4 regions of the Thioalkalivibrio sp. ALMg9 genome follow, and region 1 is predicted to be linked to each of the others. Evidence: predicted binding sites of a transcription regulator. Region 1 holds the regulator's gene; each other region holds the start of a gene.

Region 1 (5,803 bases):
CTGAGGCTGGAGATGTAGCGGGCCTCGAAGTCGCCGATGATCTGGATGCGGTTGGGCCGGATCAGGTTGAGATGGCCGGCCAGCGGCAGGTCGTCCCCGTCGTCGCCGACCAGCTTGCGGTCGGGTGCTGCATGTTCGCCGTGCACGAAGCGAAGATCCAGGCGGTTTCCCATGGCCTGGATCAGGCTCTCCACGTTGATGTCGCGGGCGATCCCGCCTTCTCCCAGCGCCTCGTTCATGGCAGACGCTGCGCGCCGGAATCGCGGCTGGAGGCGGGTTCCACGGGCTTAGTCCTCGCTGAAGCGGCGCACGAGTTCCTGTTCCAGGGCCGCCGCGTCCCCGGCCCGGCGCAGCGCTCCGATGGTGTCTGGCTGCGACAGGCCGCGGGCGAGCTGGGCCAGCAGGTCGAGATGGTCGCCGGTGGCGGCCTCCGGGACCAGCAGTGCGATCAGGATATCGACCGGCTCGTGATCCATGGCGTCGAAGTCGACGCCCTTTTCCAGGCGCAGCACGGCCACGCGCGGCGCCTCGAGATCGGCCAGGCGGCCATGGGGAATCGCAACCCCATGGCCGAGACCGGTGGATCCGAGTTTTTCGCGCGCGGACAAGGCCTCGAAGATCGCGTTGCTCCCCGGTCCCGTGCCGTCACCTCCGCCGGCGAGGAGGTCCGCCAGGGCCTCCAGGGCCCGTTTCTGGCTGGAGCACTCGGGTTGCAGGCCAATGCGCTCGGAGGTGATCAACTCGGCAATCGTCATGGATCAGGAGGCCTGCTCGCGGTTGCGCTGGGCACCTTCGGCGCGGTGGTGGTCCTTGACCTTTTCCTTGTGCTTGATCAGCTGACGGTCGACTTTGTCGATCAGCGCGTCGATCGCGGCATACATGTCCTCGTGAGAGGCCTCGGCGTGGATGTGATTGCCGCTGACCTGGAGATTCGCTTCGGCCTGGTTGTGCTGATTCCGGGTCTTCTCGTGGGTCAGCACGACGTGGACGTCGATGACCTTGTCGAAGTGGCGCTCCAGCTTCGCGAATTTCTCGTTGACGTAGTCGCGCAGGGCGTCGGTGATGTCCACGTGGTGGCCGGTCAGGTTGATCTGCATGGTCAGGACTCCTTGGTTACTTGCTGCCGGTGGGCATCGAGGCCATCTGCCGGCGTTCGCTGGATGAAGGGATGTGCATCGCCTCGCGGTACTTGGCCACGGTGCGGCGCGCTACGTTGATGCCCCGGTCCGACAGGACCTGGGCGAGCCGGGCATCGCTGAGCGGCTTGTTCGGGGGTTCGTCGCCAATCAATTCGCGAATCATGGCACGGATGGCGGTGGCGGAACACTCGCCGCCATCGTTCGTGCCGACATGGCTGGAGAAGAAATACTTGAACTCGAAGACCCCGCGCGGGGTGTGCATGTATTTCTGCGTGGTAACCCGCGAGATGGTCGATTCGTGCATCTCCAGGGTCTCGGCAATGTCGCGCAGGATCAATGGCTGCATCGCGACGTCGCCATGCTCGAGAAAGCCCTGCTGGCGGTGGACGATCGCCTCGGCGACCCGCAGCAGTGTGTCGTTGCGGCTGTGCAGGCTCTTCAGGAACCAGCGTGCCTCCTGCAGCTGATCGCGCATAAAGGCGCTGTCGCGGGCATCCGAGACCTGGCGCACCATGCCGGCGTAGAGGTCGTTGATGCGGATGCGCGGTGCGATCTCCGGATTCAGCTCCACGCGCCAGCCCTCGGTGGTGTGGCGCACGTAGACATCCGGGACCACGTATTCCGAGGTGGCGGAGCTGATCTGTGCGCCGGGGCGCGGGTTCAGGGTGCGGATCAGATCCAGTGCGCGGGCCAGTTCGTCCGGGTCGCGTACGCCGGACTGGCGCTGCAGGGCCTTGTAGTCGCGCTTGCCCAGGCTGTCCATGCCGTGTTCCAGGATCGCCCGTGCGGCCTCGCGGGCCGGGGCGTCCGGGGCCAGTTCGCGTAGCTGGATCTCCAGGCACTCCCGCAGGTTGCGCGCGCCGACCCCCAGCGGGTCGCACTGCTGAATCCAGTGGAGCACTGCCTCGACCTCGTCGACGCCGACGGTTTCATCCTCGCCTCGGCTGATGGTCTCGGCCAGGGTTTCCAGGTCACCCTCGAGATAGCCGTCGGGGCTGATGGCGTCAATCAGGGCCGCCCCGATGCGCTGGTCGCGCGGTGTCAGATGGCTCAGATGCAGCTGCCACAGCAGGTGATCCTGCAGGCCCTCACCGTCGTCGTCGCTGGTGTTTTCCAGCGGGTCGCGGTCATCCACGCCCTTGTTGGGCGTCGGGGCCGGCTCGTAGATGTCGTCCCAGCGGCTGTCGGTCGTCAGTTCCTCGGGGATCACGTCGTCGCTGGTGGTGGTGGCCTCCATGCGATCGCCTTCCACCAGCTCGCCGTCCTGGTTCAGGCGCTCGGTGTCGGCCTCGGCATCTTCGTCCTCGACCTGTTCGAGCATGGGGTTGCTCTCCAGCGCCTGCTGGATCTCCACCTGGAGCTCGAGCGTGGACAGCTGCAACAGGCGGATCGCCTGCTGCAGTTGCGGGGTCATGGTCAGCGTTTGACCCAGCTGCAGATTCAGGCCGGGTTTCAGCATCGGGTATGCGGGGCGAGGGTTGGCATTGATGGAATCTTAAAGCCTGCCTTGTGGTTTGTGCACCGACCGGGCCGCATATGGGGCGCTTTCACAGGCGGAAGTTCTCGCCGAGATAGACCCGGCGCACCTGGGGATCGGCCAGCAGCTCGTCCGGTGTCCCGGCGGCCAGCAGGCGGCCTTCGCTTAGAATATAGGCCCTGTGGCAGATGCCGAGGGTCTCGCGCACGTTGTGATCGGAGATCAGTACGCCGATGCCGCGCTGGGCGAGATGCCGAATCACGTCCTGGATGTCGCCCACCGAGATCGGGTCCACCCCGGCGAAGGGCTCGTCCAGACAGATGAAGCGCGGATCCCCGGCGAGGGCGCGGGCGATCTCGGCCCGGCGCCGTTCCCCACCGGACAGCGCGATGCCCGGGCTGTGGCGCACGGTCTCGAGCTGGAACTCCTCGATCAGCGCATCGCCAATGCGCCGGCGCTCGTGGCGATCGAGTCCGGGGCGCAGCTCGAGCACGGCCTGGAGGTTGTCCCACACGCTCAGGCGGCGAAAGATCGAGGCCTCCTGCGGCAGGTAGCCGAGGCCGGCGCGCGCGCGCACATGGATGGGGGCGCGGGTGATATCGCGTTCGCCCAGGGTGATGCGTCCGGTATTGGGGCGGATCAGCCCGACCAGGCTGTAGAAGCAGGTGGTCTTGCCGGCCCCGTTCGGGCCCAGCAGGCCGACCACCTCGCCGGGCGCGAGGTCGACGTCCACCTGGTCCAGCACCGTGCGCTGGCCGTAGCGCTTGGTCAGCTCGCGTCCGATCAGGCGGTCGTTGGTTTGTGCCGGTGTGGCGGATGGGCTGGGGGCGGTGGCGTTCATTCGTCGTCGCGCGGCTGGATGGTGATGCGCACGCGCTCGCTGTCGCCTTCGCCGCGTTCGGCCTCGATCACGTCGGTCGTCAGGTCGTAGGTGATGCGCTTGCCGCGCGCCTCCTCGCTGGTGGTGATCACATGGGCCTGGTCGGTGAGGATCATGCGGTCTTCGTTCAGCAGGTAGTCGATGCGCAGGGCGGTGGCAATGCGCATCTCTCCGGTTTCCGGATCGGGTGATTCCAGGCGTGCCGGCTCGCCGTGGGCCTCCATCTCGTAGGGGCGGCGATCGCGGGTGCGCACGTAGACCTTGTCGGCCTCCAGGGTCATGTCGCCGCGGATCACGATCACGTCGCCGGTGTAGGTCCCCAGCCCCTGGCGTTCGTCCATCTCCGCGCGGTCGGCAGTGATCTCCACCGGCAGCGCCGGGCCCGAGCCCTGCTGGGCGAACGCGGGCGTGGCCAGCAGCACGAGCAGCAGGAGCGCCGCCACGCGGGCACCCGGTTGGCCCGGACGGTGGCGAAGGCTATGGGGATTCGGGGTCATGCGCGGGATCCTCCTCGCTCGTCTCGCTGTAGAGCGAGTACACGTCATGGAACAACTCTATGGTATCCCCTCGCGAGTCCACGCGCAGACCGGTGCCGCGCTGGAACAGGCCCGGCTGGTTCAGGGTGGAAAGGGCATCCGAAGTGGCGACCATGGTGTCGGTGGCGACGCGAACATCCCGCGAATCGATGAGGGTCTCCACGCGTTCGCCGCGGGGCGGCTGTACGCCGTGGGTGGGGCCCACCAGGTCCAGGGTCGCGGCGGCCGGTTGATGCAGCGCGGCGGGGGCAGTCCAGCGCCATTCGATACCGCCTTCGGCGAACAGGTCGAGGTCCGGGTCGTCCACCCACTGGGGGCCGTCACGTCCAAACTCGCGCAGGCGGGTGCCGCGCAGACGATGGCTCAGTTCGCCGTCGTCGCCGGTGGCATGCAGGGTGAAGCCGTCAATCTGCAGCGTGACCTCGCCCTCGGGCGGGCTTACCTCAGCCTGCGCCAGGGGCACGGTCGCGAATGCGAGCACGGCCAGGGTCCATCCGAGTCGGCTGCGAATCCTGCGGCTCATCCGTTCAGGTAGGTCTCGAACAGCGCGTCGAGCCGGTCCTGCGCGGCCAGCAGGCCCTCGCAGGCCTCGCGCACGGCCCCGCGCCCACCATGGGCTTCGGTCACCCACTGGGCATGCTGGCGCACCAGCGGGTGGGCGTCGCCGACCGCGATCCCGAGCCCGACCCGCTGCATCGCTGGAAGATCCACGATGTCGTCGCCCATGAAGGCCGCTTCGGCGGGGTCGTGACCGGTGCGCTGCAGCAGTTCGTGCAGGGCTTCGCCCTTGTCGCGGCGGCCCTGGATCAGATGCTCCACTCCCAGGTCGCGCATGCGGTGCTCGACGACCCCGGAGGTGCGCCCGGTCAGGATGGCGATCTCGATCCCGCCGTCCAGGGCCAGACGGATACCGTGGCCGTCGCGGCTGTTGAAGGCCTTGTACTGCTCGCCGCCGTCGCCCAGGAACAGGCTGCCGTCGGTCAGCACGCCGTCCACGTCCAGGATCAGCAGGCGAACGGCCTGCTGGTGGGTGCGCAGAGTGGTGGCATCCAGGTTCATCACGCCACCCCGGCGCGCAGCAGGTCGTGCATGTTGATCACGCCCACCAGGCGGTTTTCGGCGTCGGTGACGGGCAGGGCGTTGATGCGCCGGCTCTCCATGGCCTCCAGGGCCTCCACCGCCAGCCAGTCGGGCTGCGCGGTGTGGCCGCCGGTGGTCATGGCCTCGCCGATGGTCAGGCCGTCCAGGCTGTGCCCGGCATCCAGGGTGCGCCGCAGGTCGCCATCGGTGAACACGCCCTGGATGCGATCGTCACCGTCGGTGATGATCACCAGCCCCAGACCCTTGCGGGTGATCTCGAACAGGGCGTCCTTGAGTGGGGCGTCCGGGGTGATGCGCGGGATCGCGCCTCCGGTATGCATGATGTCGGCGACATGCACCAGCAGGCGCCGGCCAAGGCGGCCGCCGGGGTGCGAGCGGGCAAAGTCGTTGGCGGTAAAGCCGCGTGCATCCAACACCGCGACGGCCAGGGCATCGCCCATCGCCAGCGCGGCGGTGGTGCTGGAGGTGGGAGCCAGGCCCAGCGGGCACGCCTCGCGCTCGACGCTGACATCCAGGTGTACGGTGGCATCCGCGCCGAGGCGCGAGCCGGGGTTGCCGGTCATCGCGATCAGCGGTACGCCCAGGCGCCGGATCAGCGGCAGGATGGTGATGATCTCGTCGGTCTCGCCGGAGTTCGACAGCGCGATGACCACGTCCTCGCGGGTGATCA
Region 2 (5,803 bases), on a different contig from region 1:
CGGGCAGGATGACCGTGAACGCGGTGCGCAGGTTCGACAGCTGGTGGGTCTTGGCGACGTTCAGCCAGTCATTGCGCACCGAGGCGACGCCGTAGGCGGTGTTCACGAGCATCGGCCAGATCGAGCAGATGAAGATCACGAAGATCGCCGACATGTTCGAGTCGCGGATCACGAACAGGGCGAGCGGCATCCAGGCCAGTGGCGAGATCGGCTTGAGGATCTGGATGTACGGATCGAACGCCTTGTTCAGTAGCGGCGACATGCCAATCACGAAGCCGAGCGGAATGGCGATCAGCGCGGCCAGGGCAAAGCCCAGCAGGACCCGGTAGATCGAGTAGGCCAGCTGGATGCCGATCCCCTTGTCGTTCGGGCCCGCGTCGTAGAATGGGTTGCTCAGTTCGCCGAAGGCGTGGCTGAACACCTGGGTGGGGGCCGGGATGCCGCTGCTGGAACTGCGATCGGCCCCGCCCCCCATCAGCTGTTCGTATTCGCTCAGCTCGCCCTGTTGTGGCGCGATGACCTCCGGGGCGGTGGCCAGCTGCCACACGCCCAGGAAGACCACGAGCATCACCAGCGAGAGAACGGTCGCCCGGAAGTTGAGATTGCTCAACATGGCTTAGCTCCTGCGGATATCGAAGCTGTCGAGATAGCCTTCCGGGTCGGTGTAGTCGAACACCTTCCCCATGATCTCGAAGTTCTTGTAGGTGTCACTGGGCGCTTCGTAGCCCAGCTCGGTCATCACTTCGGCGCACTCGCTGGCGAGGAAGACGTCTTCCGCCAGGCGGTTGTAGTCGAAGTCGCGATCCACATAGCCCCAGCGCTTCATCTGGGTAAGGATCCAGGTGGCCATCGAGTGCCAGGGGAAGGGGTCGAAGTCGATCCGGTGCGGGTCGTTCTTGACCTCGCCCAGGCCGTCGGCATAGCGCCCGGTCAGCACCTGCTCGACCACCGATTGCGGCTGGTTCAGATAGGCACGCGGGGAGATGGCTTCGGCGATCTCGGCGCGATTGTTGATATCCGAGCTGTACTGGGTGGCCTCGATCAACGCGCGGAACAGGGCACCGAAGGTGTTCGGATGCTCGTCGGCGAAGGCGGCCGAGCAGGCGAAGGCGCAGCACGGGTGGCCGTCCCAGATCTCCTTGGTCAGCATGTGAATGAAGCCGATGCCGTCCCAGACCGCGCGCTGGTTGAAGGGGTCGGGGGCCAGGTAGCCGTCGACGTTCTCGGCACGCAGGTTGGCGACCATCTCCGGCGGCGGGACGACGCGGATGCTGATGTCGCGATCGGGATCCAGCCCGTGCTCCGCGACGTAGTAACGCAGCAGGAAGTTGTGCATGGAGTACTCGAAGGGCACGGCGAAGGTGAAACCCTTCCAGTCCTTGGGATCGCGCTTGTCCTTGTGCTTGTTGTGCAGTGTGATGGCCTGGCCGTTGATGTTCTCAACCGCCGGCATGATGTAGTGCTCGCGCGAGGAGCCGGAGCCCAGGGTCATCGACAGCGGCATCGGCGAGAGCATGTGCGAGGCGTCGTACTCACCGGACAGCGACATGTCGCGGGCCACCGCCCAGCCGGCGGTCTTGATCACGTCGACATCCAGGCCGTGGCGCTCGTAGAAGCCCATGGGGTGGGCCATGATGATCGGCGTGGCGCAGGTGATCGGGACGAAGCCGACGCGCAGCTTGGTCTTTTCCAGAGGCCCGCCGTCCTTGATTGCGGCCTTGACCTTGTCCAGCGGCAGGATGGAGCCCAGAGCGGCGGCCACCGTGCCGCCCCCGATCATCTGCAGGAAGCGGCGGCGGTTGATCTCGTTGTGGCCGAACATGCCGCGGACGATGGCGCTCTCCACCGCGCGATCGACCATGGCCTCGTCACTCAGGTCCTCGCCGGTGGCGTGGGCATCGGCCTGTACGGGCTCATGGGTGGCGCGTCGTTCCAGTTTCTCTTCCAGGTCCGGGGACGCGGTGTCGAAGCAGCTGCAGCTGCCCGGGCCGGTGTGCCCGTGGCGGCAGCTGGAGCCGTGGCGCAGGTCGGCATTGGCGTCAAAGGGATCGTGAAGACTCTTGGTCGGCATGGTCGGCTCTCCTCGTGGGTCGAATCGATGCGGGCATCGTTGCCGCGCATGTCGAGGGTCTTTGCAGGTGCCATGCCAAGCGTGGGGAATGGGCCGCCAGGGCGGCGCGCGAGCGCCGGGAGATCGGACCATTGGTCGGCATTGTCGACGAAGCGGACAAAAGGTCCGCTGGTGTCTGAGCGATGGTCCTAAGTGGTTTCTATGCCGAGCTTTTTCAAGCGATAGCGCAATTGCCGCGGGGTCAGGCCCAGGTCCATCGCGGCGCGGGTCTTGTTGCCCCCGGTCTGTTCGATCGCGCGCTTCAGGCGCTCCGCCTCGGTGGCGTGCACGCGCTGATACGGGCGCACCGCGCTGGTGCAGGACGCGCCGGGAGAGGGCAGGGTTCGGGGCTCGTTGTGCCGCGATGGTGCCGGTGCATGCTCGTCGCGGAGGCCGTGCCCCTCGCCCTCGAACGGGCTGATGCGGGATTCCTCGTGCAGGATCTCGTCGATCAGCGGCGTGCCGATGCGGCCGTCGGTGGACAGCAGTACCGCGCGCTCCAGGACGTTCTCCAGCTGGCGGATGTTGCCGGGCCAGTCGAAGGCCTCCAGGCGTTCCAGCACGCCCTCGTCGACGACCACGTTCCAGCCGTGCAGGTGGGTGTAGCGGTCAAGGAAGTGGCGGGTGAGCAGGCGGATGTCGCTGGCGCGGTCGCGCAGGGCCGGCATGTGCAGCGGGATCACGTTGAGGCGGTAGAACAGGTCGAGCCGGAAATTCCCGGCATTCACCGCAGCCTGCAGGTTCTGGTGGGTCGCGGCGATGACGCGCACGTCCACCGGGAGATCGCGGTTGCCGCCAATGGGCTGGACCACCCGTTCCTGCAGTACACGCAGGATCTTCGACTGCAACGCCTCCGGCATGTCGCCGATCTCGTCCAGGAACAGCGTGCCGCCGTCGGCCAGGGCGATCTTGCCAGTCTTGGCGCTGGAGGCACCGGTGAAGGCCCCCTTTTCGTGGCCGAACAGCTCGGATTCCAGCAGGTCGGCCGGGATGGCGGCGCAGTTGATGGAGATGAACGGCTTCGCGTTGCGCTGGCTGATCCGGTGGATCATGCGCGCGATCTTCTCCTTGCCGGTGCCGGAGGCCCCGGTCACGAGCACCGTGGCCTGGGTGTCCGCGATGCGGTGGACCTGCTTGAGGACATGGCGCAGGGCCGGACTCTCGCCGAGGATGCCGTACTGCCCGCCCTGGGTATCCAGGGCGCTCTTGAGGTAGCGGTTCTCCGAGACCAGCTCGGCGGTGCGCTCGGCGATCAGCTGGTGGATGCGCAGCACCTGGCCGATCATGCTCGCGATCACCCGCAGCAGGTTCAGGTCGTCCTGGAACTGGCGCGAGCGGCGTCGCAGCCGGTGCACGCCCAGCACGCCGATGGCGTGTTCGTCCTGGACGATGGGCACGGCGATGTAGGCGACGGTCTCCTGCGGCAGGGTGGAACGGTCAATGGCGCGCGCGAGGTATTCGGGCTCGTTGTCGATGTCCTGGATCAGGGCGATCTGGCCGGTCTTCATGACGCGCCCGGTGACACCCTCGCCGAGGCTGTAGCTGCCGCGGTCGCGCTCGGCATCGGTCAGGCCGTAGGCGTGGCGGATGCGCAGCTGGCCGCTGTTCGGATCCGGCAACAGGACCCGGCCGCGGTTGAGCCCCAGTAGCTGGGACATCATCCCGAGGATGCGGTAGATCGCGGCATCCGGGTCGCCGGAGCGGCCCATGAGCTTGGCAACCTCCAGCAGCAGGGTGATCTCCTGCTCCCGGGTGGCCAGGTCCGGTGGGGTCGAATCGGATATGCGGTGGAGTGCCATGCCGTGGGTTATGCAGAAAGCCTGCCAGTGCGAAAACGACGTGTTGGTGGGCGTTCGGGGGCGTCTGGCAGGGTCAGGATGACGCGGTTGCCTCGAGGCGGGGCAGGGCCTTGCACTGTTGGGTTGCGCTTGCCCGCTTTGCGGGCGCACAAAAAGGCCCGGCCAGGAACGGCCGGGCCCGGGCATGGCCTGGAGGGATCAGCCCTCGGCGTGATAGCTGCTGCGCTTGATCAGGCGTACGCAGATGGCGTCGAGCATGTAGCCGATGATGCCGATGACCAGGACAAATGCGGCCAGTTTGTCGTACTCCAGGGTGTCGCGGGCATCGTTGATGGCGTAGCCCAGCCCCGAGGTGACGCCCAGGTACTCGGCCGGCACCAGTACGATCCAGGCCACACCCACCGCCAGGCGGATCCCGGCGAACACATCCTGGGCGATCGCGGGCATCACGATGTAGCGCAGGGTGTGGTACGGATTGGCGCCCAGGTTGTTGCCCACCTTGAGCCACATCGGATCGATGCGTTGCACCCCGTGCGCGGTGGCGTAGGTAATGGGCCAGACGGCCGCGATGGCAATCAGGAAGATGATGGCTGCATCCCAGGTGGCGAAGGCCAGTACCGCGACCGGCATCCAGGCCAGCGGCGAGATCATCCGCAGGAACTGGAACGGGACGTGGGTGACCTGCTTCAGCGTCAGGAAGTAGCCGATCATTACGCCCAGTGGCACGCCGATGGCAATGGCGTAGGCCAGGCCCCAGCCCACGCGGTACAGGCTGGACTCGATCGGCGACCACACGGCCCCGGAGCTGACGATGTCCCAGAAGGCCGCCAGCGTGGGCCCGGGGGCGAAGCTGGCGAAGGCCATCGTGTCCTCGTTGTTGCCGATGGCCCAGCCGCCCCAGTACCACAGGGCGAACAGGCCGGCGATGCCCAGCGCCGGGTACTGCAGCGCCCGGCGCGCTTGGTCCGCGAACCGCAGCACCGGCATGAGCCGCTCCACGGTCGCGGTGTCGACGGAGAGTGTGGCTTCGCGGTTCATAGGACCACCACCTCCTCGCGGGCATAGGGTGAATCCATGTCCACGCCCGGGGCGCCCTGCCAGGCGGTGTGTTTTTCCATCGCCTTGCGCACGAAGTCGTAGTTCACCAGGTCGTCGGTGACGAAGTCCGGGTCCAGGCCTTCGAGGAAGGTGGTGTCGCCGCCGACCAGGGTCTCGTTCATGGCGCCGACCAGCATCTTGGTCGCGGACGGGTAGGGCCAGGGCGAGAAGTCGATGCGGCCGTTTTCCCACTCGGGGTGACGGATCGCGCCGCTGTCGGCGTAGGTGCTGTCGTCGTGATAGTTGGTCATCGCGCGTTCCACTACGTTGGCGGGCATCGGCAAGTAGCCCTTGCCATCGCGCGAGAGCATGGTGGCGACGCTCTTCTTGTCCTGCTGGATGGTGCCCTGGGCGCGGACCACGGCGTTCATCACCTTCTGGGTCCACTCCGGTTCGCGGGTGGTCAGGCGCTCGTTCATGCAGACCACGCAGCAGGGGTGGTTCTTCCAGATATCGCCGGTGAAGCGCAGCACGTTGCCGCGCGCCAGCAGTTCGCCGGCGGCGTTGAACGGCTCGGCGACGATGTAGGCATCAATGGAGCGCGCGGCCAGGGCCGGGGGCATGTCCGGCGGCGGCATGAGCATCAGGTTGACCTCGTGCGCCTCCAGCGCGTCGCCCTGGTCGCGGATCACCGGCGTCAGGCCGGCATCGCGCAGGGCCATTTGCATGACCACGTTGTGCATGGAATACCAGTAGGGCACGGCCACGCTCTTGCCGCCGAGGTCGGCGAAGCTCTGCACGTCGACATGGCGGCCGGTTACTACGGCCGAGCCGTTGGTGTGGGCCCAGGACATGA
Region 3 (5,803 bases), on a different contig from region 1:
GTATCATGGCAAGGGAGATATCGGCGGATGACTGACGGGGCAGGAGGCAGTGGATCTCTAGCGGGGAGAGCGGTCAAGAGTCGCACTCACCCGCGTGGGGATGTGGAGAAGTGATGGTCTTGGCAGTGCGTCTGCTGCGCGGCGGCGCCGGTATCGGGTGGGTGGGCCGCGGTGCGCGGTCTTTGGCCCTGCGCGCAGGGTGTGGGCTCGGGCCGGGGGCTTCTGTTTGGCGTGACTGGGGCGACTGTGGTGACCAGCGTGAGTCTGGTGGTCTGGAACGTGTGGCTGTAGCTCGTGGTTCGGAAGCGGCTGTGGATCCGGTGCTCAGCTGTCTGACTGGGCAGCTTTGCATGAAGCCGCTAGCCGTCTTCCGCGATGGCATCCTTGTACATGAGCTGCGTGATCTGTTCGGAGACGAGGCCGATCAGGAAGATGATGACCGAGGTGGTCAGCAACAGCGCGCTCATGTTGGTGAAACGGCTCATGGTGATGAATGTGAAAAGGTAGTAGCCGACGCCGAGCAGGAAAAAGCCGAAACTTACGGGCACGAACAGCTTGAGGGGCGAATACAGCGTGCCGACCTTGAAGATGATCAGCAGGAAGCGGAGACCATCCTGCAGCGGCTTCAGGTGGCTATTGCCGACCCGCTTGGCTGCATGGATCGGTACGTAGGTCACCGGATAGCCGGCGCGGAAAAACGCCATGGTGATCGTGGTTGGATAGGAGAACCCGTTGGGTAGCAGGTGCAGGAACTCCCGAAACATCCGGGCCCGTACAGCGCGAAACCCCGAGGTGAGGTCCTCGATCCTCTGCCCCGTCATGTAACTGGCCAGGCGGTTGTAGAACCGGTTTGCCAGCCCTCGGCCTACATTCGCTTGCGAACCCTTCTGGCGTGCGCCGACTGCCATGTCGTAGCCTCGGTCGAGTTGTTCCAGCAGTCGGGGAATATCTTGGGGATTGTGCTGCCCGTCCCCGTCCATGAACACGAGAATCTCGCCATGCGCCGAGCGTGCGCCGCGCTTGATCGCCGCGCCGTTCCCCATGCTATAGGGCTGAGCGATCACTCGGGCTCCGGCCTTTTCCGCTATTTCGGTTGTGTTGTCCGTGGAGCCATCGTCGATCACGAGTACTTCCGCGTCGGGGATGATCCGAAAGATGCTCGAGATAACCTTTCCGATGGCCCGAGACTCGTTCTTGGCAGGAACGACAACGCTGAGCGACGGTGATGAGTGGTCTTGGTCGGCCTGAAGTGGGTCGATTGTCATGGGTTTCCATTCTCTAGGTCGCGGACACGTTGTTCCACGATGTTCGCCGTCTGTTCCCATGCCTTGCGTTCAAACGGTTTCCATGCGGGGGGTGGAGGCGGCAGCGTCCGATGAATCCGGTGCAGCCAGTCGCGTAGGCCCGATTCATGTGCCAGCCGTGAGGCCGTTTCGATGTTCTGGAGCCTCGGGCTGCGCTCAATGGCCGCCAGCAGTTGCTGCATTATCTCGAGGTGATCGTCTTGATGGCGGAAAGCGATCGCGCGGATTACATGATAGTTGGCGGCGGTACTTGATCGATTCTGTACGATTGGATTCTCCAGGAACGCTTGGGCCAGTGCATGCACCTCGTGGAGTCCAAGGGCCTTGCATCGGCCAGCTACGATGTCATTCAGGAGCAACTCAAGTGCACGGGCGTCGTTGTCGGGCTGGTGGTTGAGGTAGCGCGCGTTGGGGGCGAGACGAAGAATGGAGTTGAACCTCTCCCGCGAGCGGTCTTCCACCCCTGCGATGCAAAGCTGGTGCGCAGAGGTAAGCGGAAGGGTGGCTTGTGTCGGGTTGTGCTCCGCTGTGGTATCGATCACCCGTGCGGCGATCAGGGGGTATCCCTCGTGGCTGTAATAGTTGGCCAGATATAGAGCGGCGCGCAAGGAGCCGGTGTCACGGGCCCACCATATTTCCGCGGCGAGGCGAGGGTTACCCCAAAGGGCGGTGACCTGCACCAGGGCGAAGAGCAGCACCACGGTATACGCGCCGAGCGCGGAGCCTGCCAGAATACTTTGGCGCCCGGGGAGGCGAGTTAACCCAAAGACGAGCGCAATAACGACGCCCACAGCCGGAAGGTAATTCCGGTGTTCATAGTAGAGCTCCAATGGGAGCCAAGTTGACTCAACAAAATGCGCTGCTAGGTACCAAAGTACCGCAAACGCGGGGAACGGCCAGCGGGGGCCGAAGGCGATGGCTAGGGCGGCCAGGGCGAACCAGCCGCCAGTGAGTGCAATTGCCAGCCCGGCGGGCCATCCCCCGTAGATGGGGTAGTGGTCGTGGAATGGGCCGAACGCAGGACTCTGCGGTACAAGCATAAGGCGTAGATAATCCAGCAGGATTACCGACTGCGTGGCCAGACGTTCAAGACTTGTGAAGTGGCGGATGCCAGTACCCCCGTCGAGCCCCCCGACGAGGCGGTCCAGCATGTAGAAGACTAGGAGGACGGCCGGAAGAATGATGAAGGGAATGCGCCAGAGGCGGTAACCGCGATCTACCGGGAGTCCCGCGAGCAGCGTTCGGTCGAGCGCTAGGACCACCAACACGTAAACTGCGGCATTTTCCTTCGTCAGCGTGCCAAGCCCGATCCCGACGCCTGCCGCCAGAGTCATCAGGGCCAGCCCCTTCCGGGGCGATTCAGCGGAAAGCTGACGACCCAGCAGGTGTATCAGCAATCCGGAAAGGACCATGGTTGCAGCCAAGGTGGTCATTCGCTGGATGATGAAAAGGCTGCTGGATGCGAGTAGCGGCAGTGCGAGCCAGACTGCCGCGACGCCGAGCGCGGCCCAGCGGGCGCGTTCTGGTTGGCCGAACGCAGGCGATAGGCGAGCCAGCTGGTAGGCGAGCAGGCCGAGGAGCAGCCCATTCAGAAGGTGCAGCGCGATGTTGACGCCATGGAAGGCGCGTACGTTTTCCGGCCAGTGCGAATGTTGTAGAGCAAAACTGAGCAGGGCGATTGGACGCCCTAGCGGGCCGGAATCTCCTCCCAGAATGAAGGCGAGAGCCGAGCCGATGTCCTTGATTTCCCGCAGCTCATCGAGATTGCGCGCATCGTCGAAATGCAGTCCGGCCGCAAGGCCGGGGAGGTATGCGGCGAGGGTCGCTGCGGCAACAACCGATGCCAGGCCTAGGAACAGAGTCGTTTGCTGGTTTCTCGTCATGGGGTGGCCGGGTCTGGGGCGCTGGGTGTTGCAGCGACGTAACCATTCTCGTGTGTCAGGGGAGCGTACGTCTACAAAAAAGGGGCCCTTGCGGGCCCCTTTTGTTGTACATAGCGTGTGATTCGCTATGCAAACTGCGTTGTGACGCGGGTTTACCGGCAGGCGGCTGGCAGGTACTTGCTGGTGAGGCCGCCGCACTGCCACTCGCTGATTTGACCGTTCGCTTCGACAGCATCGATGTTCAGCGTATTGCCGTTGTGTACGCCATCATCGAAGGTGACTCGCAACTCGCCCGATCCGGCAAGGGTTACGTCGCCAGCGGAAAAGTACCTGCCGGCAAGAGCGTCAACGGCGTTATCGATCTCGGTGTCGTCACCATCACCCGGCAGAAAGCCCTGCTCGGAGAGGAAGACCGCCATGTCCGCACGAATCCCAGCAGTGGAGGTGAAGCCTTCAGACGCTTGAGCGCGCGCGGTGTAGTCCTGATAAGCCGGCAGAGCGATAGCGGCGAGGATACCGATAATCGCCACCACGATCATCAGTTCGATAAGCGTAAAGCCCTGTTGGACGGATTTCTTCTGCATGGTCGTTCTCCCTTGATGTCATAAAAGCTGGGCCGGAGGCCCGGCCACCCCGTGGGCAGCTGTCTGGGGAGATGCATTGGGCGTGCCAAGAGTGCGGGAATGCGTGAAAACGGCGCCCGGGCGCGGTGGGGTCTGTGGCATGAGTCACGCACGCGTGCTTCCTGGGTGTGTCACGTGACAAAAATGGTCACGGTAAGTGACGTGAGTTGTCACCTTGGGGCTGGGGTGCCGCTGGTTGTCATAGCGGGGGTCGATGGCGGGTGCGTGATTTGGGGGTGTTCGAACGGCGGAGATCCCGGCTCTTCGCTGCGCTGCGGCCGGGATGACGGTGGGTGGTGCGGTGTCCGGGATGACGCGGAGGGGTGTTGGTGAGGTCGTGATTGCCGAGAGGCTCGGCTCCTACGCGTTCGGGGCAGTTCGTAGATACCGTCTTGCTCTATGAGGTGCAAGGCGTGTCATTACGGGGTTGATACGGGGTTTGCGACTTGAGCACGCCGAAGGAGATGTGCAGGAGCTTGCGCATGGCCGCCCCGATGGCGCGGACATCTTGGCCTTTCCCAGCCTCAGGAGCCGGTGGTACTGATGCCGCACGTCCGGGTTGTAGGGGGTGGCCACCACGGCGGCCATGTAGAGCGTCTTGCGCAGTCGCCCCGAGCCGGCCTTCGCCAGCCGCGGGCGCCGCTGGATCGAGGTCCCGGACTCCGGCTGGACCGGTACCAACCCATGGAACGCCGCCGCCTGCCTGGCGCTGGTGAACACGCGGCTGCGCAGCGTCGCGGTCATGGACGCGGACAACACCGGGCCGACCCCGGGGATGCGGTCCCGCTTCAGATGGTCGTTCGCGTCGAAGTGATCATCGATCTGCTGCTGTAACCGGCGGTGTTCCTCGCGCAGGGCTTGCAGCACGTTGTCGATCGATGCCTGGGCCAGGGTGTCCTCGTTGAACTGCGCCTTCTCCAGGCGGTTCCCTTCGCGCCGGATGTCCTGTTCAAGCGCCTCCAGCCGGCTGAGCAGGCGCTTGAGCTCACGCACCTCGGGCGGTTCAGGCTGCCAGGGTCGTGGCGCGCGTTCGATGCCGTAGCGCGCCAGCATCATGCTGTCCTTGCGGTCGGTCTTGTTGCGTACCCCTATGCCCTGGGCATGGAAGCGCACCTGAGCCGGGTTCAGCACATAGACGCGAACGCCCTGCTCATGCAGCCAGTACGCCAGGGGTTCGTGATAGATGCCGGTGGCCTCCAGATACACCTGCAGCATCTCGGGCGTCTCGCCGGTGTTGCGCTGTAGCCAGTGCAGCAGCTCCGGGTATTGGTCCCGGCGGTTCGGGAACACCTTGGGCTTGACCTTGCCCGCCTTCAGATCCCGGATCCACATACAGTCGAGCTTGTTCTTGCTGACATCAATGCCGATATGTGCCATCTCGTCCTCTCACCTTGTCCGTACAGCCTCACCCGTCCCTCACGGGGGGCATTGGATACCGTTCAAACTTCGAGATGAAAAAGGACTCAGGGGCCCATCTACGAAACAGGTTCGTGACCTCAGGATGCGATCGGGTTACCCCGAGCCCGGTACGGTTCATGGTAGCGATCCGTGAACCGCAAGACACAAGGATGCGTTGAGCTTGGCGAAACGCACCGGGCGTTGGGGGTGGGGCGGGGTTGATGCGATTCGCTGCGCCCATCGCATCCTACCGGGGCTGGGGAGCTAGAGGCCGAGGATGGCGACGGCGGTGGCGAAGTAAATGGTGATGCCGACGACGTCGACCACGGAGGTGATCAGCGGGGCGCTGGCGACGGCGGGGTCGACGCCCAGGCGGGTGAGGGTGAACGGCAGCAGCAGGCCGAACAGGGAGCCGAACAGGACCACCAGGAACATGCCGAGCGCGATGGCGTTGGCGACCTCGAGGCTGCCCAGCCAGTTGCCGGAGAGCCAGATGGCGCCGGCCAGGGTGGCGCCGAGGGCGGAGGCGACCAGGATCTCCTTGCCGCCCAGGCGCCACCAGTCCTGGGGCTTGATGTCGTTGGTGGCGAGCGAG
Region 4 (5,803 bases), on a different contig from region 1:
TCGCCGTGGCCGGAGTCGCCGATATGCGCCTGGCCGAACAGCAGGTTCTCGCGGATATCGGCGACCGGCGTGCCATCGCGCATCAACTGGAAGTACCAGGAGCCATCCAGGGTGTCGCCGTAGAGCACCGCGCCCTGGATGCGATTGTCCTTCAGCACCAGGCGCTTGTAGACGCCGCGCGCGGCGTCCTGGAACACCAGATCCTCGGTGGTCTCGTCACCGGTGAAGTCGCCGGCGGAGAACAGGTCGATCCCGGTCACCTTGAGCTTGGTCGAGGTCATCGAGCCCTCGTAGCGCCCAATGCCGTACTCCGCGAGGTGATTGGCGCAGACCTTGGCCTGTTCCCACAGCGGCGCGACCAGGCCATAGGTCGTGCCGCGATGCTGCACGCACTCCCCGACCGCGTAGATCGCCGGGTCATACGTCTGCATCGTGTCGTTCACTACCACACCGCGCTCACAGTGCAGCCCGGCGGACTCGGCCAGCGCGGTATTCGGGCGGATGCCGACCGCCATCACCACGAGATCGGTGTCGACCTCGCTGCCATCGGCAAAGCGCACGCCGGTGACCCGCTCGTCCCCGAGGATCGCCTGGGTCTGGTGCGCCATGCGAAAGTCCATGCCGCGCTCCTCCAGCGAGGCGCGCAGCATGCCGGACGCCGCGGGGTCCAGCTGGCGCTCCATCAGGTGATCCATCAGATGCACCACGGTCACGTCCATGCCCTGGCGCATCAGGCCGTTCGCGGCCTCCAGCCCCAGCAAGCCACCGCCGATGACCACCGCTCGCCGATGCTCACGGCTGGAGGCCAGCATCGCGTCGACATCGTGGATGTCGCGAAAGCCCACCACGCCGTCGAGATCGGCACCCGGAATCGGGATCATCACCGGATCCGAGCCGGTCGCCAGCAGCAGCCGGTCATACGGCGCCTCGGTGCCGTCCTCGGCGATCACCCGACGACCGACGCGGTCGATCCGCTCGACGCGCTTGCCCTTGTGCAGGGTGATCCCGTGCTCGGCATACCAGGCATCGTCGTTCAGCATGATCTCGTCGACGGTCTTCTCCGAGGCCAGCACCGGCGAGAGCATGATGCGGTTGTAGTTGCCCCAGGGCTCGGCGCCGAACACGGTGATGTCGTACATGTCGGGCTTGAGCTTCAGCAGATCCTCGACCGTGCGCATCCCGGCCATGCCATTGCCGATCAGGACCAGCCGCGGCTTGTCGTTTGACGTGTTCATTACGCAGCCTCCGCTTCCGGGTTCTTGTGACGCTCGTGGAGGAAGCGCAGGACTTCGGCCCGGTAGTGGTTGTACTGCGGGTTGTCGGCCATCGCCAGACGCTCGCGCGGTTTGGGCAGGTCAATCTCCAGGATCTCGCCGATGGTCGCGGCCGGGCCGTTGGTCATCATCACGATGCGGTCGGACAGCAGCACGGCCTCGTCCACGTCGTGGGTGACCATCAGCACGGTGTTGCCCAGATCCGACTGGATGCGCATCACCTCATCCTGCAGGTGGGCCCGGGTCAGCGCGTCCAGCGCACCGAACGGCTCGTCCATCAGCAGTACCTTCGGCTCCATCGCCAGTGCCCGGGCGATGCCGACACGCTGCTTCATGCCTCCGGAGATTTCGTCCGGGCGCTTGTCGAGTGCGTGGCCCATGCCGACCATCTCCAGCGTCTGCAGGATCCACTCGCGACGCTCGGCCGCCGACTTGGTGCCCTTGAAGGTCTTGTCCACCGCCAGGGCGACGTTGTCGCGCACCGTCAGCCAGGGCAGCAGCGAGTGGTTCTGGAACACCACGCTGCGATCCGGTCCCGGCTTGCTCACTTCACGCCCGTCCAGGATCACCGCGCCGGTGCTGGTCTCCAGCAACCCGGCGACGATGTTGAGCACCGTCGACTTGCCGCAGCCGGAGTGGCCGATGATGGAGATGAACTCGCCGCGGTCCACGTGCAGGTCGACGTCGCGCAGCACCTCGGTAGCCGAAGGCCCTTCACCAAAGGTCTTGTGGACATGTTCGATGGAGAGATAGCTGGTCATGATGTTTCTCCTGTAAGGGGCCGGCTCAGCCGGCCTGCGTGCCACGGGTAACCCAGTTGCCGACGATGGCAACCAGACGGTCGAGGAAGAACCCGACCAGGCCGACGTAGACGAGCGCGAGCACGATGTCGCTGAGCATGGAGGCGTTCCAGGCATCCCAGATAAAGAAGCCGATGCCAACACCACCGATCAGCATCTCGGCGGCCACGATCGCCAGCCAGGCGAGACCGATCCCGATGCGCAAACCGGAAAAGACATACGGCGCGGCGGCCGGGAGCATGATCTTGGTGAAGTACTCGAAGCCGTTCAGGCGCAGCACGCGGGCCACGTTCACGTAGTCCTGCGAGATATTCCGGATACCGACGGAGGTGTTGATGATGATCGGCCAGATCGCGGTGATGAAGATCACGAAGATCGCCGACGGATTGCTGGCCTGGAACGCGGCCAGCGAGATCGGCAGCCAGGCCAGAGGCGGCACGGTACGCAGGACCTGGAACAGCGGGTCGAGTCCGCGCATCGCCCAGGTGGACTGGCCCACCAGCACGCCCAGGCCGATACCGGCGACTACCGCCAGCGCATAGCCGTAGGCCACGCGCTCCAGGCTGGCCAGCAACTGCCAGGCCATGCCGACGTCGTTACCGCCGTAGTCATAGAAGGGATTGACGATCAGTTCCCAGGTGTCGGTAATCACCTGGCTCGGGGCGGGCAACACGGCTCCCGGGGAGGACGCCATCATCTCCCAGATAAGCAAAAAAAGCGCCGTGACGACCACCGGCGGCACCACGACCGCGGCAGTATTGCGCAGGCGCCGGGCCCAGGCCCCGGGATCTGCCCCGGGGCGCGGCTGGGGCCTGGCCGCAATGGTGGTGGCCTTCCGGGCCACGGGCCGGGTGGGCGACGCGTCGGCCGCCGGGCGTTCGCGCCCGGAGCCAAAGGTCAGGGTGCGGTCGAGAATGGCACTCATCGCGAAATCCTCTTGAATCGTTTGTTCGGGGGTCAGTCGGGCAACGCGTCAGGACGCGAGCGCCTTGATGTCCAGGCTGTCGAGATAGGCCTGCGGGTTCTCCGGGTCGAAGACCTTGCCGTCGAAGAACGTTTCCTTGCCGCGCGAGGTGGACTCGGGGATGTCGGCGCCGTCGATGCCGAGCGCCTCGGCGGCCTCGCGCCAGATGTCCTCGCGGTTCACCTCGTCCACCAGCGCCGGCATGTCCAGGTCCGGCGGCAGATAGCCCCAGCGGATGTCCTCGGTGAGGAACCACAAGTCGTGGCTCTTGAACGGGTAGGAGGCCTGGTCCTTCCAGTAGCGCATCTGGTCGGGGTGATCCTCGACCACGCGTCCGGTGCCGTAGTCGAAGTTCCCCTGCATGCGGTCGATGATGTCGCCGTACGGGGCGTGGATGTAGCGCCGGCGCGAGCAGATCTCGGCGACCTCCTCCTTGTTCACCGGGTCCTCGCAGTACATCTGCGCCTCCATCACCGCCATGGTCAGGGCGCGCGCCGCGTTCGGATGAGCCTCCACCCAGTCGGCACGCATGCCCAGCGCCTTCTCCGGGTGGTTGTGCCACAGTTCGCCGGTGGTGTTGGCGGTGTAGCCGATGCCCTGATTGATCAGCTGCATGTTCCACGGCTCGCAGACACAAAAGGTGTCCATGGACCCGACGCGCATGTTGGCAACCATCTGCGCCGGCGGGACCACGATGGTGGCGATGTCGCGGTCCGGATCGATCCCGCCGGCGGCCATCCAGTAGCGGATCCACAGATCATGGGTCCCGCCCGGGAAGGTCATCGCCGCACGAATGTCGTCACCGCCGGCGGCCTTCTCGGCCAGGGCGCCCTTGAACTCCGTGGTGTCGGTGCCGACCTTCAGGTCCGCGTACTCGTCCCCGACCGAGATGCACTGCCCGGCCAGGTTCAGTCGCGCGAGGATCGTCATCGGCGTGCCCCGGCGATGGATCAGGTAGGGCATTGGCGTGAGGATGTGCGAGCCATCGATTCCGCCGCGTTGCGACCCCAGATCCAGGTTGTCGCGCACCGTGCCCCAGGAGGACTGCTTCAGCACCTGCACATCGGGCATGCCGTGAGCGGCGAAAAAGCCCTTCTCCAACGCAATGAACAGCGGTGCGGCATCCGTCAGAGCGATGAAGCCGAGCTTCGCCTCGGTGGTCTCCGGCTTGCCATTGCCGGCCTTCGCATAGCCCCAGGGCGCCGCGCCCGAAAGGCCCATTGCCGTGGCGCCGATTCCGGCGGCCATGCCGCCCAGGAAACGCCGGCGCGACAGGCCGGAGGTGTTCTTCGTGTCGTTCGTTTGATCGGTCATTACGGGTTCACTCCCCTTGTCAGCAAACACATCCCAAAAACGAAAAAAGGCGTCGCATCAGCCCGGCCGCTTGTGCAGCCGGGTGATGGACGCCTTTGTCCAGTCTCACGGGAGCCCCGGTCATCGGGTCTCCCTGTTGTCAGGCGACGAACCGCCGTTGGCTCGTCTTGCCCATCCTCCTGCAGGAGGTGTGCCAATTAGCCGTTGCTAGGCGACCCTGCGGGAAACAATCGCCACGTGGCGCGGAAAAATCGGATGGTTTCGAACACCGGGTCGAACGCTTGCGGGAAGCCCGAAGTCCGGAAGACAATCCCTGAGGCACCAGCCTGGGGCGCACTTGCGGTGCAGTTGACCTGCAATAGTGCGCTGCCAGAGGGCGACCTAACCCGCCGTAGGAGCCGCCTTGGCGGCGAAGCCCCTGCCCGCGCCGGACTTTGGCAGGGGCTTCGCCGCCAAGGCGGCTTGTATGTTTAACCCCGGCAGGCCTAGAAAGGGTCTGTCGGGGTGGAGGGACGAGGCCGGCATCTGGCCTGTGGCACAGACGGTAGGAGAATTCGTCCCACCCCTCACCTTAAACGCCGATAAGGAATCGATCGGCACGGGACCGACGATAGATGGCAAGCCAGCGTTCGGTGAGGCCCCGACAGACAACTCCAAGCTAGCTCGGGAGGTGTGATGATGGCAACGCATCGGATCGGGGTCGATGTCGGCAAGGCCGAGTTGTGGATCAGCATCGACGGTGAAACCGCACAGCCGTGTCCCAACGAGCTCCCGGCGATCCGCCGGTGGGTCCGTGGCTTGGAGGGTCCGGCCGACTTTGCCCTGGAAGCCACCAACGACTATCACTTGGCCCTGGCGCTGGAGGCTCATCATCAGGGCCACCGGGTGTATCTGATTAATGGCTATCGCCTCAATCGCTACCGCGAGAGCATCGGTGGCCGGGCCAAGACCGATGCCGGGGATGCTCGGCTTCTGGTGCGTTATCTGCAACGCGAACAGGACGAACTGCGCCCCTGGACACCGCCACCCGAGGGCTACCGGACCCTGCAAAAGCTGCTGCGCCGGCGTGCCACGCTGGTGCGGGCACGGGTCATGCTGGAGCAGAGCCTGCGAGGCGTACCCGAACTGCAGTCCAATCTGAAGGATCTGCTCCGGGAGATCGGTCGGCTGGACGCTGTCCTCCAGCGTGTGCTGCGCGAGACGGTCGGTCGCGCCGGCTGGTCGGATCACGCCCGACGCTGCCAGCAGATCGAGGGTGTGGGCCCGCTCACCGCCACCGGCTTGACGATGGCGTTCCATCGCGGCGCCTTCCGCAGCGGTGATGCGTTCGTTGCCTTCCTGGGGTTGGATGTCCGCATACGCGACTCCGGCACGAAACGGGGGCAGCGCAAACTCACCAAACAGGGCGATCCAGAGTTGCGACGGCTGCTCTATCTGGCCGCGATGCAGGC

The links. The regulator sigma-54, encoded in region 1, starts transcription at its own class of promoters, with help from an activator protein. The targets are predictions, from matches to a motif close to TGGCANGNTNCNTGCTT.
Region 2: F792_RS0113160 (CmpA/NrtA family ABC transporter substrate-binding protein) is a predicted target of sigma-54. The motif match lies at 2,133-2,149, and genes of this name have one in related genera.
Region 3: F792_RS0113315 (pilin) is a predicted target of sigma-54. The motif match lies at 3,843-3,859, and genes of this name have one in related genera.
Region 4: F792_RS0100520 (CmpA/NrtA family ABC transporter substrate-binding protein) is a predicted target of sigma-54. The motif match lies at 4,532-4,548, and genes of this name have one in related genera.

What each region holds. Positions count from the first base shown of each region.
Region 1 is NZ_AQYC01000006.1:131,850-137,652, reverse strand. It holds gene hprK (HPr(Ser) kinase/phosphatase) at 1-239, opposite strand, end outside; gene F792_RS0102770 (PTS sugar transporter subunit IIA) at 288-755, opposite strand; gene hpf (ribosome hibernation-promoting factor, HPF/YfiA family) at 759-1,097, opposite strand; gene F792_RS0102760 (RNA polymerase factor sigma-54) at 1,114-2,598, opposite strand; gene lptB (LPS export ABC transporter ATP-binding protein) at 2,687-3,457, opposite strand; gene lptA (lipopolysaccharide transport periplasmic protein LptA) at 3,454-3,993, opposite strand; gene lptC (LPS export ABC transporter periplasmic protein LptC) at 3,974-4,555, opposite strand; gene F792_RS0102740 (HAD family hydrolase) at 4,552-5,091, opposite strand; gene F792_RS0102735 (KpsF/GutQ family sugar-phosphate isomerase) at 5,091-5,803, opposite strand, start outside.
Region 2 is NZ_AQYC01000009.1:852,170-857,972, reverse strand. It holds gene ntrB (nitrate ABC transporter permease) at 1-613, opposite strand, end outside; gene F792_RS0113160 (CmpA/NrtA family ABC transporter substrate-binding protein) at 617-2,071, opposite strand; gene F792_RS0113155 (sigma-54-dependent Fis family transcriptional regulator) at 2,260-3,909, opposite strand; gene F792_RS0113150 (ABC transporter permease) at 4,108-4,947, opposite strand; gene F792_RS0113145 (ABC transporter substrate-binding protein) at 4,944-5,803, opposite strand, start outside.
Region 3 is NZ_AQYC01000009.1:892,682-898,484, reverse strand. It holds gene F792_RS0113325 (glycosyltransferase family 2 protein) at 360-1,265, opposite strand; gene F792_RS14335 (hypothetical protein) at 1,262-3,187, opposite strand; gene F792_RS0113315 (pilin) at 3,340-3,771, opposite strand; partial or broken gene F792_RS14250 (IS110 family transposase) at 4,208-5,187, opposite strand; gene mgtE (magnesium transporter) at 5,473-5,803, opposite strand, start outside.
Region 4 is NZ_AQYC01000003.1:85,461-91,263, forward strand. It holds gene nirB (nitrite reductase large subunit NirB) at 1-1,235, opposite strand, end outside; gene F792_RS0100510 (ABC transporter ATP-binding protein) at 1,235-2,035, opposite strand; gene ntrB (nitrate ABC transporter permease) at 2,061-2,999, opposite strand; gene F792_RS0100520 (CmpA/NrtA family ABC transporter substrate-binding protein) at 3,048-4,352, opposite strand; gene F792_RS0100530 (IS110 family transposase) at 5,028-5,803, shown strand, end outside.